One region of the Bradyrhizobium sp. USDA 4504 genome, then DNA from elsewhere that is predicted to be linked to it. Evidence: riboswitches for the same ligand, from Rfam matches in the RefSeq annotation. Region 1 holds a riboswitch; the other holds the start of a gene.
The links. A riboswitch is a leader RNA that binds a small molecule or an ion and turns the genes downstream of it on or off. The one in region 1 is predicted to bind ZMP and ZTP.
Positions count from the first base shown of each region.

Region 2: another riboswitch for ZMP and ZTP. It lies ahead of ACVMB1_RS16075 (bifunctional 5,10-methylenetetrahydrofolate dehydrogenase/5,10-methenyltetrahydrofolate cyclohydrolase); the one in region 1 lies ahead of ACVMB1_RS14015 (serine hydroxymethyltransferase).

Region 1 covers NZ_JBSSGV010000001.1:3,057,344-3,061,456, forward strand. Annotated here, with positions in the region: gene ACVMB1_RS14005 (winged helix-turn-helix transcriptional regulator) at 85-777, shown strand; gene ACVMB1_RS14010 (YybH family protein) at 879-1,325, shown strand; ZMP/ZTP riboswitch at 1,615-1,700, shown strand; gene ACVMB1_RS14015 (serine hydroxymethyltransferase) at 1,737-3,008, shown strand; gene ACVMB1_RS14020 (hypothetical protein) at 3,096-3,251, shown strand; gene ACVMB1_RS14025 (HAD family hydrolase) at 3,690-4,113, shown strand, end outside.
Region 2 covers NZ_JBSSGV010000001.1:3,465,220-3,469,332, forward strand. Annotated here, with positions in the region: gene ACVMB1_RS16065 (zinc-ribbon domain containing protein) at 1-550, opposite strand, end outside; gene ACVMB1_RS16070 (MaoC/PaaZ C-terminal domain-containing protein) at 609-1,061, opposite strand; gene ACVMB1_RS16075 (bifunctional 5,10-methylenetetrahydrofolate dehydrogenase/5,10-methenyltetrahydrofolate cyclohydrolase) at 1,191-2,054, opposite strand; ZMP/ZTP riboswitch at 2,070-2,149, opposite strand; gene ACVMB1_RS16080 (hypothetical protein) at 2,367-2,777, shown strand; gene ACVMB1_RS16085 (hypothetical protein) at 2,898-3,422, opposite strand; gene ACVMB1_RS16090 (hypothetical protein) at 3,638-4,113, opposite strand, start outside.

The DNA of each region.
Region 1 (4,113 bases):
GGACAGCCTCGATGCTGGCTCGTCTGGGACATAGTTCAGAACCTGGACTACCTTGGTGGCCCTCGTGATGCTAAAGTTCTCGTCATGAAAGGCTATGGATCATTTTGCCCCGTAGCCAAAGCTGCGGAAATTCTCACGGAGCGGTGGACCCCGCTCCTGCTCCGCGAACTGTTGCTGGGGTCCCACCACTTCAACCAGCTTCGCCGCGGCATCCCGCAGATGTCGCCGACCCTCCTCTCCAAGCGCCTGCAAACGCTAGAAGAAGCCGGGCTAATCTCACGCAGATCAGGCGATAACGGGCATTGGGAGTACCATCCAACCCAGGCAGCCAGGGAAGCCAGGCCAATTATCGATGCAATGGGCTATTGGGGCCACAAATGGGCTCGCAGCCAGCTCACACCCAACGAACTTCACGCGGGCCGGCTCATGTGGAATATGCGCCGTTCGTTCGATCTAAGGCACATTCCATGCGACTTCGTTCTGTACATCGAGATTGCGGACGCTCGGCCAAAGCGCTGGTGGTTTGTTGTGAAGAAGGAGGAAGCCGATCTTTGCTGGGATGACCCCGGCTTCAAGGTCGATATCAGCCTCTATGCGAGTCTGCTGACGCTCGTGCAGATTTTCGTAGAAGAGATGCCGCTGCTACGGGCGTGTGAGCTCGGCAAAATCGAGATCGACGGTCCCAGGCATCTTGTGAACAGCATGCGGACTTGGTTCCCACGCAGCAAATATGCCGATGAGGCGCCGGCGGCCGCAGATCGAGTCTCAGCCAGTTGAGGATATCCAGTCCACTTTCTGGACTAGTGGTTCTGCTTGCCTCGGCTATAGCGTTTGCGAATGCGCTCCCGCGCTAAGCATCTCAGCTAAAGGAGGCAAAGATGAGCCGCCCTTCTCTTCCTTCATGCACCCTGTTGTTGATCTTTACTTGTACTTGCGTCAGTCCCGCAGGGGCAGCCCCACCTGCCGACGAACTTTCCTCGGCGGCTGCCAAATGGGATGCCGCCATCAACAACGCAGACTTCGATGCCCTGTTACCGTTGTATGCCGCTGACGCCAGATTGATGCCGCCTGGTGCGCAGCCAGTCACCGGCCCTTTGGCAATCCGTAATTTCTTTGCCGGGCGGGGAAGAAGCGTCAGAGATCACAAGGTTGAGTTGCTCGATGTGTTGCCCATGGGAAACTACGCCTACACCACCTCGCATTTCACGGCCACGCTAGTAATAAATGAGAAGGCGGCGCCAATTTCTGGCAGCACCGTGAGACTGCTTGAACGCCAACCCGACGGGCAGTGGAAGATAAAGTCTCATATCTTCGTCAAGGAATAGATTCGCGGGTGCCACAGCCACACGGTCAGCCACCCCGCAAGCCTGACGGCCCGCAAGTGACGGATGGTCATGCACCTTATTGGCCCTCAGCCGAAGACGGCATTGATCATCGGGACATCGGTTCATTGGGTAAGCCGGACGTCCCTCGGTTTGGTCGCCATTGCCGTGGCTGTCGCCAGATGTTCGATCTCGCCCAACGCTGGGCCCGCGGCGGCGCCAGCAACCAACCCTTGCGAGCCCGCCGGGGATTGGATAGCCTTCTGCTCGCGATGAGCTTCGCAGGCTCATTCGCCCCTCGCGCGACTGGCGAGCTTACGTGGAATTGACCACGGTGAAGCGCGAAGGGTTCCAACGCCGTTCGCCTGGGCAACCCGTTCAGCTGATGATCCAGCGTCTTAGGGAGCCCGCACCATGCCGTCATTCCGCAATCAACTCCATCTCAACGATTCGGAAGTTGCCCTTGCGCTCGAGGGCGAAGAGCGCCGCCAGCAAGACGGCGTCGAGCTGATTCCATCGGAGAACTACACCTACCCCGAGGTGCTCGAGCTGCTGGGATCGGTGTTCACCAACAAGTATTCCGAAGGTTATCCGGGACGCCGCTATTACGGCGGCCAGGAATTTACCGACCAGATAGAGAACCTTGCCCGCCAGCGCGCTTGCGCGCTGTTTCGCGCCGAACATGCCAACGTTCAGCCTCTGTCCGGGTCGCCAATGAACCAGGCCGTGTATCTCGGCCTGCTGCAGCCCGGCGATACGATATTGGCGATGGACCTGTCACACGGCGGCCATCTCACTCATGGCGCGCCGGTGTCGCACATGGGGCGGCTCTTCAACTTCGCCCGCTACAAGACGCAGCCGTCAAACGGCGGCGCCATCGATTTCGATGAGCTCCGCGCCATGGCCCGGCACGTCCGCCCGAAGCTGGTGCTGTGCGGCTACAGCTCTTATCCGCGCGATCTGGATTATGCGTCCTTCAAGAGCATCGCCGATGAAGTGGGTGCACTGACCATGGCCGACGTCAGCCATTACGGCGGCCTGATCGCCGGCAACGCCTTGCGCAATCCGCTCGATGCGGGTTTCGACGTGATGACGACGACATCGCACAAGACGCTTCGCGGGCCGCGCGGCGGCATCGTTCTTTGTCGCCGGGAGTTCGCCGGCAAGGTCGACGCGTCGGTGTTCCCGGGATTGCAGGGAGGTCCGCACATGAACGTTGTGGCCGGAACCGCGGTCACGCTGAAGAAGGCATCGACGTCCGATTTTCAGGCCTATGCAAGACTGGTCATGCGCAACGCGAAGGTCCTGGCCGAAGCGTTGATGGAACGTGGCATGACGTTGATCACCGGCGGAACCGATAATCACATGATGGTTGTGGATACGGTGGCCAGCGTCGGCGTGGACGGCGGCGCGGCCGAGAACATCCTCGACGCCGTCGGGATCACCGCAAACAAGCAGATCATTCCCGACGATCCGCGTCCGCCGCTCAAGCCGAGCGGCATTCGCCTCGGGACGCCGGCGGCGACCACGCGCGGCATGGGCGAGCCCGAAATGCGCCTCATCGCCGAACTCATTGCGGAATCCCTCCGGTCGAAGGGAGATGCAGCGGTCGTCAAGCGACTGAGGTCGAACAGCGTCGAGATGTGCCGCGCCTTCCCCGTTCCGGGGATCGCGCCGCCCTCATAGGCAGCCGAGCCGCGTTCCTGTTCCGCGTCCGTCGCGTCACTCGGCAGGTCGTGAAGGTTCCCGGGGGAAGGACCGGAACGGAAATCGATGCTGTTCGTTGGACCGCATGATCTCGAAAGACGGAGCGTCCCCGCCGTGACCCGGAAAACCTTGCAAGCACGCTCGGAACAGGCGCTCGTCGTCATCATTCTCAGCACCGGTGCGCTGATCGGTTACCTCGGCTTGGCGCTGTCCAGGCTGTGAGAGCTACGCCCGGCGGGCGTCAAGCCGCCGGCAAGCATCAAGTCGCATGGTGCGCTGAAAGCTAGTGCGTGCGTGCCACTGAGTTGCCCGACGCGGCAAGCCAAGCCCCGCAGCAAAAATATAGGGTGAAAAGAGCAAGGCTCGGACAGATCATGTCGCGAGAATGCGGATGTTTGACGCACAAGCGACGACACCCGCCGTCGTCCCGGCGAAGGCCGGGAGCCATTACCCCAGATCTCAATTGTTGCGCGACGCTGCGGCCACGATCCCGTTCCTGATCAAATGCGGTGGTTATGGGTCCCGGCCTTCGCCGGGACGACGGTGGTGTGCGCGGGAACAGTCTCGCGATGAATGCAACGCCACGTACAATCCACGCACCGGTCACTGAAATCGAGGACATTGCCGCCTGCCCGCAATTCTCGTACACGGTTTCATGCAATGACCTCGCAATTCACTCCCAACTCCGTCGACGTGCTGCTGTTCGATATCGGCCGCGTCGTGCTCGACATCAACTTTGACAAGGTGATGGCGCACTGGGCGCAGCATGCCGGGTGTGCGCCCGCCGAGCTCGCCACGCGCTTTGTCGTCGACGACAGTTTCAAGCATCATGAGATCGGCCGGATCGACGACGCGGCTTTCTTCGAGAATCTGCGCCGGACGCTCGGCATCAACATCACGGACGCCCAGTTCCTCGAAGGCTGGAACGCGATCTTCACCGGCGAGATGCCGGGCATCGCCCCGCTGCTCGCGGCGGCCGCCAAGCGGATGCCGCTCTACGCCTTCTCCAACACCAATCCGGCCCATGTCGCGCATTTCTCGGTCACCCACGCCGACCTGCTCAGCCATTTCCGCAACGTCTTCC
Region 2 (4,113 bases), 410 kb from region 1:
GATGCACGCGGCGTGCGGCGGATTTGCGCGCGCGCTCCCTGGTGCGGCAGGCCCGGCAGCGCACCGCCTTGGTGAACACGTCGCCCTTGGCGGTCTCGTACCACCATTTCTGCTGCAACGGCGTCCAGACCTCGGCAACACCGCAGTCCTTGCAGACGAAGGGCTCGGGTCGATAGGTTCCGCGCAGCACGAAGTCGGGGGTCGAATAGCTGTTCGAGGGCGCAAGCCGCGTCGTATCGACGGCAACCTCGTCGCGCGCCAGCGCAATCTTGTAGTCGCGAAGCCGTTGCCGTTCAGCGGCGCGTCGGGTCTGCATGCGGAGCCATTCCTCGGCCTTGCGCCGCCTGGCTTCGATCTCTCCGTTCGTCTGCTTGCTGCGTTTCACGGCGGCACATCCGTCTGGGTCGAATGCGTTCGGCGCATCGACGAAGCAAATACCGGGCAGCACGACCTCGTCGATGATGACGTCATTGATGCGCTGCCGTTCTGCCGCCGGCTTGTCATAATTGCCGCAACATTGCGCGACGACAAGGTCGCGTGCGGGGAACACGTAGAGGCGCTGACGGCCGTCCGAGGCGGATGACCTCGGGATGCCCCTCAGGCCGCGCCTATGCCGGCCCCTGCTCCGCCGGCCGCATGCGGATCAGCGCGTCGAGCACGAGGACAAGAACCGGGCGCTGCTCGTCGTTGACCAGCTCCGTCTTGAAGATCACGACAGCGTCGCGCCGCTCCGGCCTGATGGTGATCTTCTGGATCTGGGATTGGCCGGTGAGCGTGGCGCCGGGCCGAACCGGGCTCGGCAGGCGGATCTCGAAGCTCCGCCCGACGATCCCCGCCACCTTGGTCCAGATCGCCTCCACTACGAGCCGCTGATAGATCGCAATGGTGTTGAAACCGCTTGCGATCAGTCCGCCGAACGGGCCTGCCGCAGCCGCGACGGGATCGGCATGGATTGGCACCGGATCATATTTGCCGGCGAACTCCAGGATCTCGGCCTCGCCGATCGTGTAGCTGCCAAGCTTGAACGTCTGGCCCTCGGTGAGATCTTCCGCATACAGCATCGCGCGCCTCCATCTGTCGCGCGACGATAGACGAATGGTGCGGGCTTTCCATTACCCCGGACGTCATGAACTTCGCGCGCGATACGCGAGCGATACCCACCGCTCGCATATCGCCGCAGGTATCCCGCGCTATTGCAGCCGCGCCGCCCTCGCCTTTGCCGCCTTCAGCGTGTTCTCCATCAGGCAGGCGATCGTCATCGGGCCGACGCCGCGCGGCACCGGCGTGATGGCGCCGGCGACCTGCACCGCCTCGTCGAACGAGACGTCGCCGCACACCGCATAGCCGCCGTCCGGCCTCTCGACGCGCGTGGTGCCGACGTCGATGACGATGGCCTGGGGCTTGATCCAGTCGCCGCGCACGAGGCCGGCCTTGCCCACCGCACTCACCAGGATTTCGGCCTCGCGGCAGATCCTGCTGATGCCGCGGGTGTGGATATGGGTCTGCGTCACGGTCGCGTGCTCCTGCAGCAGCAACGCGGCCATCGGCTTGCCGACGATGTTGGAGCTGCCGATCACCACGGCATGGGCGCCGGTGAGGTCTGATCGGACCGACTTGATCAGCCGGAGACAGCCGAGCGGCGTGCACGGCACCAGCGCGTCATCGCCATGAAACAGCCGGCCGGCGTTCAGGGCGTGCAGGCCGTCGACATCCTTGGCGGGATCGACCGCCGCCATCACGCGCAAGGCGTCGATATGCGCCGGCAACGGCAGCTGCACCAGGATGCCGTCGATATCGTCGCGCGCATTGAGCGCCTCTACTCCGGCAAGCAGATCGGACTCGCTGGCATCATCCGGCAGGCGTGCGACCTCGCCGCGCAGGCCGAGCCGCTCGGCCATCCTGACCTTGCTCTGCACATAGATCTGGCTCGCCGGGTCGCAGCCGACCAGCACGACCGCAAGCCCCGGCGCGCGGGGCAGCCGGTCGAGTTCGCCAGCAATCTTGTCGATGACAATTTGGGCATGTGCATGCCCATCGAGAATGTTCGCCGTCATGGCACCTCCGTTTCGAAGCGGTGCCCAGGCGCGCGGCGTTCAGTCTCTGCGCTCCCCGATGGTGGTCCATCCAAGCGCCAGTCGCGCAGATGGCGTGGTCATAGCCGCCCCGCCGGGCAAAGGCAATTCACGCTCTCCCGCGGGTCGAACGGCGACGAATTGCCCTCACTTTTGCCGGTGGATCGGTGCCGGGCGGGTCACCTCTGGGGGTAGGATTCGGGCAAGACTTGCGTTAAGTCTCGGCGCTTGCCGGGCTTTTCCGATCCCCGGCGCCATCCTTCCGGTCATCACGCCATTTCGGACATTTTCGACATGAGACATATCATCCTCGCGCTGGCGCTCTTCTGCCCGGCTGCCGCGCTTGCCCAAGGCACCACGCCGGCCCCCGCCGACGCAGACAAGCCGGCGGCGGCGACCTCGCAGCCGATGGTCGGCGACAAGCCGCTGGTCCAGGTCGGCAAGAAGTCGGCCGCCAAGAAGGGCGAGAAGCCTGCCGCGCCCGGCAAGCCTCAATCGGTCGCTCAGAAGCTTCAGGCCTGTCAGGACATCGACGACGCCACCAAGGAGCGACTGATCTGCTACGACGAGATTTTCAAGCCGCAGCCGAAGCCGAAGGCTGCCCCGGCCAAGGGCGTCAACGATTGCCGCTTCGTGAAGGAAGAGGACGAGCGGCTGACCTGCTACAACGGCTTCGCGGACAAGATTCCGCGCCTGCCGCGCTAAAGGTAGCGAGCGCCGCTCGGACGCCGTCCCGGATCCGGCCACCCGCCTGATCGCGGACATGAAAAAGCCGCCGCAAGTGTTTGCGGCGGCGGATTGATTGCCGGCTGCGGCAGCCCTTTCTTACCAGGTGCCGAAGCCGCCGAAGAAGCCCATGCGCTGCTGCTGCGCGACGCGGTAGGGCTGATACATGCCGGGCTGTGCCAGCCGCATCGGCTGCTGGGGATGGGCATGGTAGCGCGCGACCTTGCGCTTCTTCGGCGCCTGAGGCTGGGCCTGCGCCGGTTGTTCAGCCGATTTTGCCTCAGCCGCGACCTTCTGCGCATCAGCCTTCTCCGGCGGAATGAACTGGGCGAACGTATTGCGGACGCGGGCTTGCGCCGACGCATCGCCCGTAGCCGACGGGATGGCCGCGGCGACCGCGTTGACCTGCGCCGGAACAATGGTCGGCAAATTGGTGTCGTACACCACCCGCTCGGGCAATTTCTGGGTCGACTTGATGCGCACCATGGTCTTGTCGACGCCCGGCGACGACAGTCCCTGGTTCTGGCCGGCGACCACGGCCTCCTGCGGCACGATGGCATTGACGACGAAGAGCAGCGCGAGCAGCACTCCACCAACGAACAGGAAATAACGCGCCACAGGCATTTTGGTAGCTCCCCCCGCGCAGCAGGGCGCGGTTCATCTCGGCGCGACGACATCAGTCATCGCGCGGGCGATTTCATCGTCTGCGCATGATCACCCGGACGCTGTCCGCGCTCCCGGGTCGTTCGCTAACGGCTGGTTTATTAGTTAGTTCCTGTCCGGCCGTTACGGTTCACCCGACAAGTCAATTCGCGGTCACTTTTTCGAGATGCCGGGAATTAGAGGCGGCTCGCCGTCACGACCGAACATTTCGCCTTGTTTGCGTTCACGTTGACGAACCCGACCAACATTTGCGAGTAAGTCTTGCGGCTCTTCATGGCGATGGTGTCGGAGATCAGCCGCTTGCGCTCGGTCAGCGGCCGACCGTCCCGGCGGATGAAGGCGCAGGCGATCTCGATATCCTTGACGGCGAAATCATTGGCATTGCGCAGCGTCAGGGTGACCAGCGCCTTCGAACCCAGCCCGCCGCGCCGCCACGATTGCGAGGCGATCCGCAGCTTATCCAGCGGCGACCTTTCAGCGCCGGGCCCGGACGGCTTGGCCTCCTCTGCCCCCTGTGGAGCGATGGCCACACCGACGGTGGTCGGCTCGTCCGCCGGTGCGGCAAGCGCATCCCTCGCGGTCTGATTTGTGATTTGGGCTGGTTGCTCGCCGGTCGGGGCATTCTGCGCGGTGCGGATCATGGAGGACACCG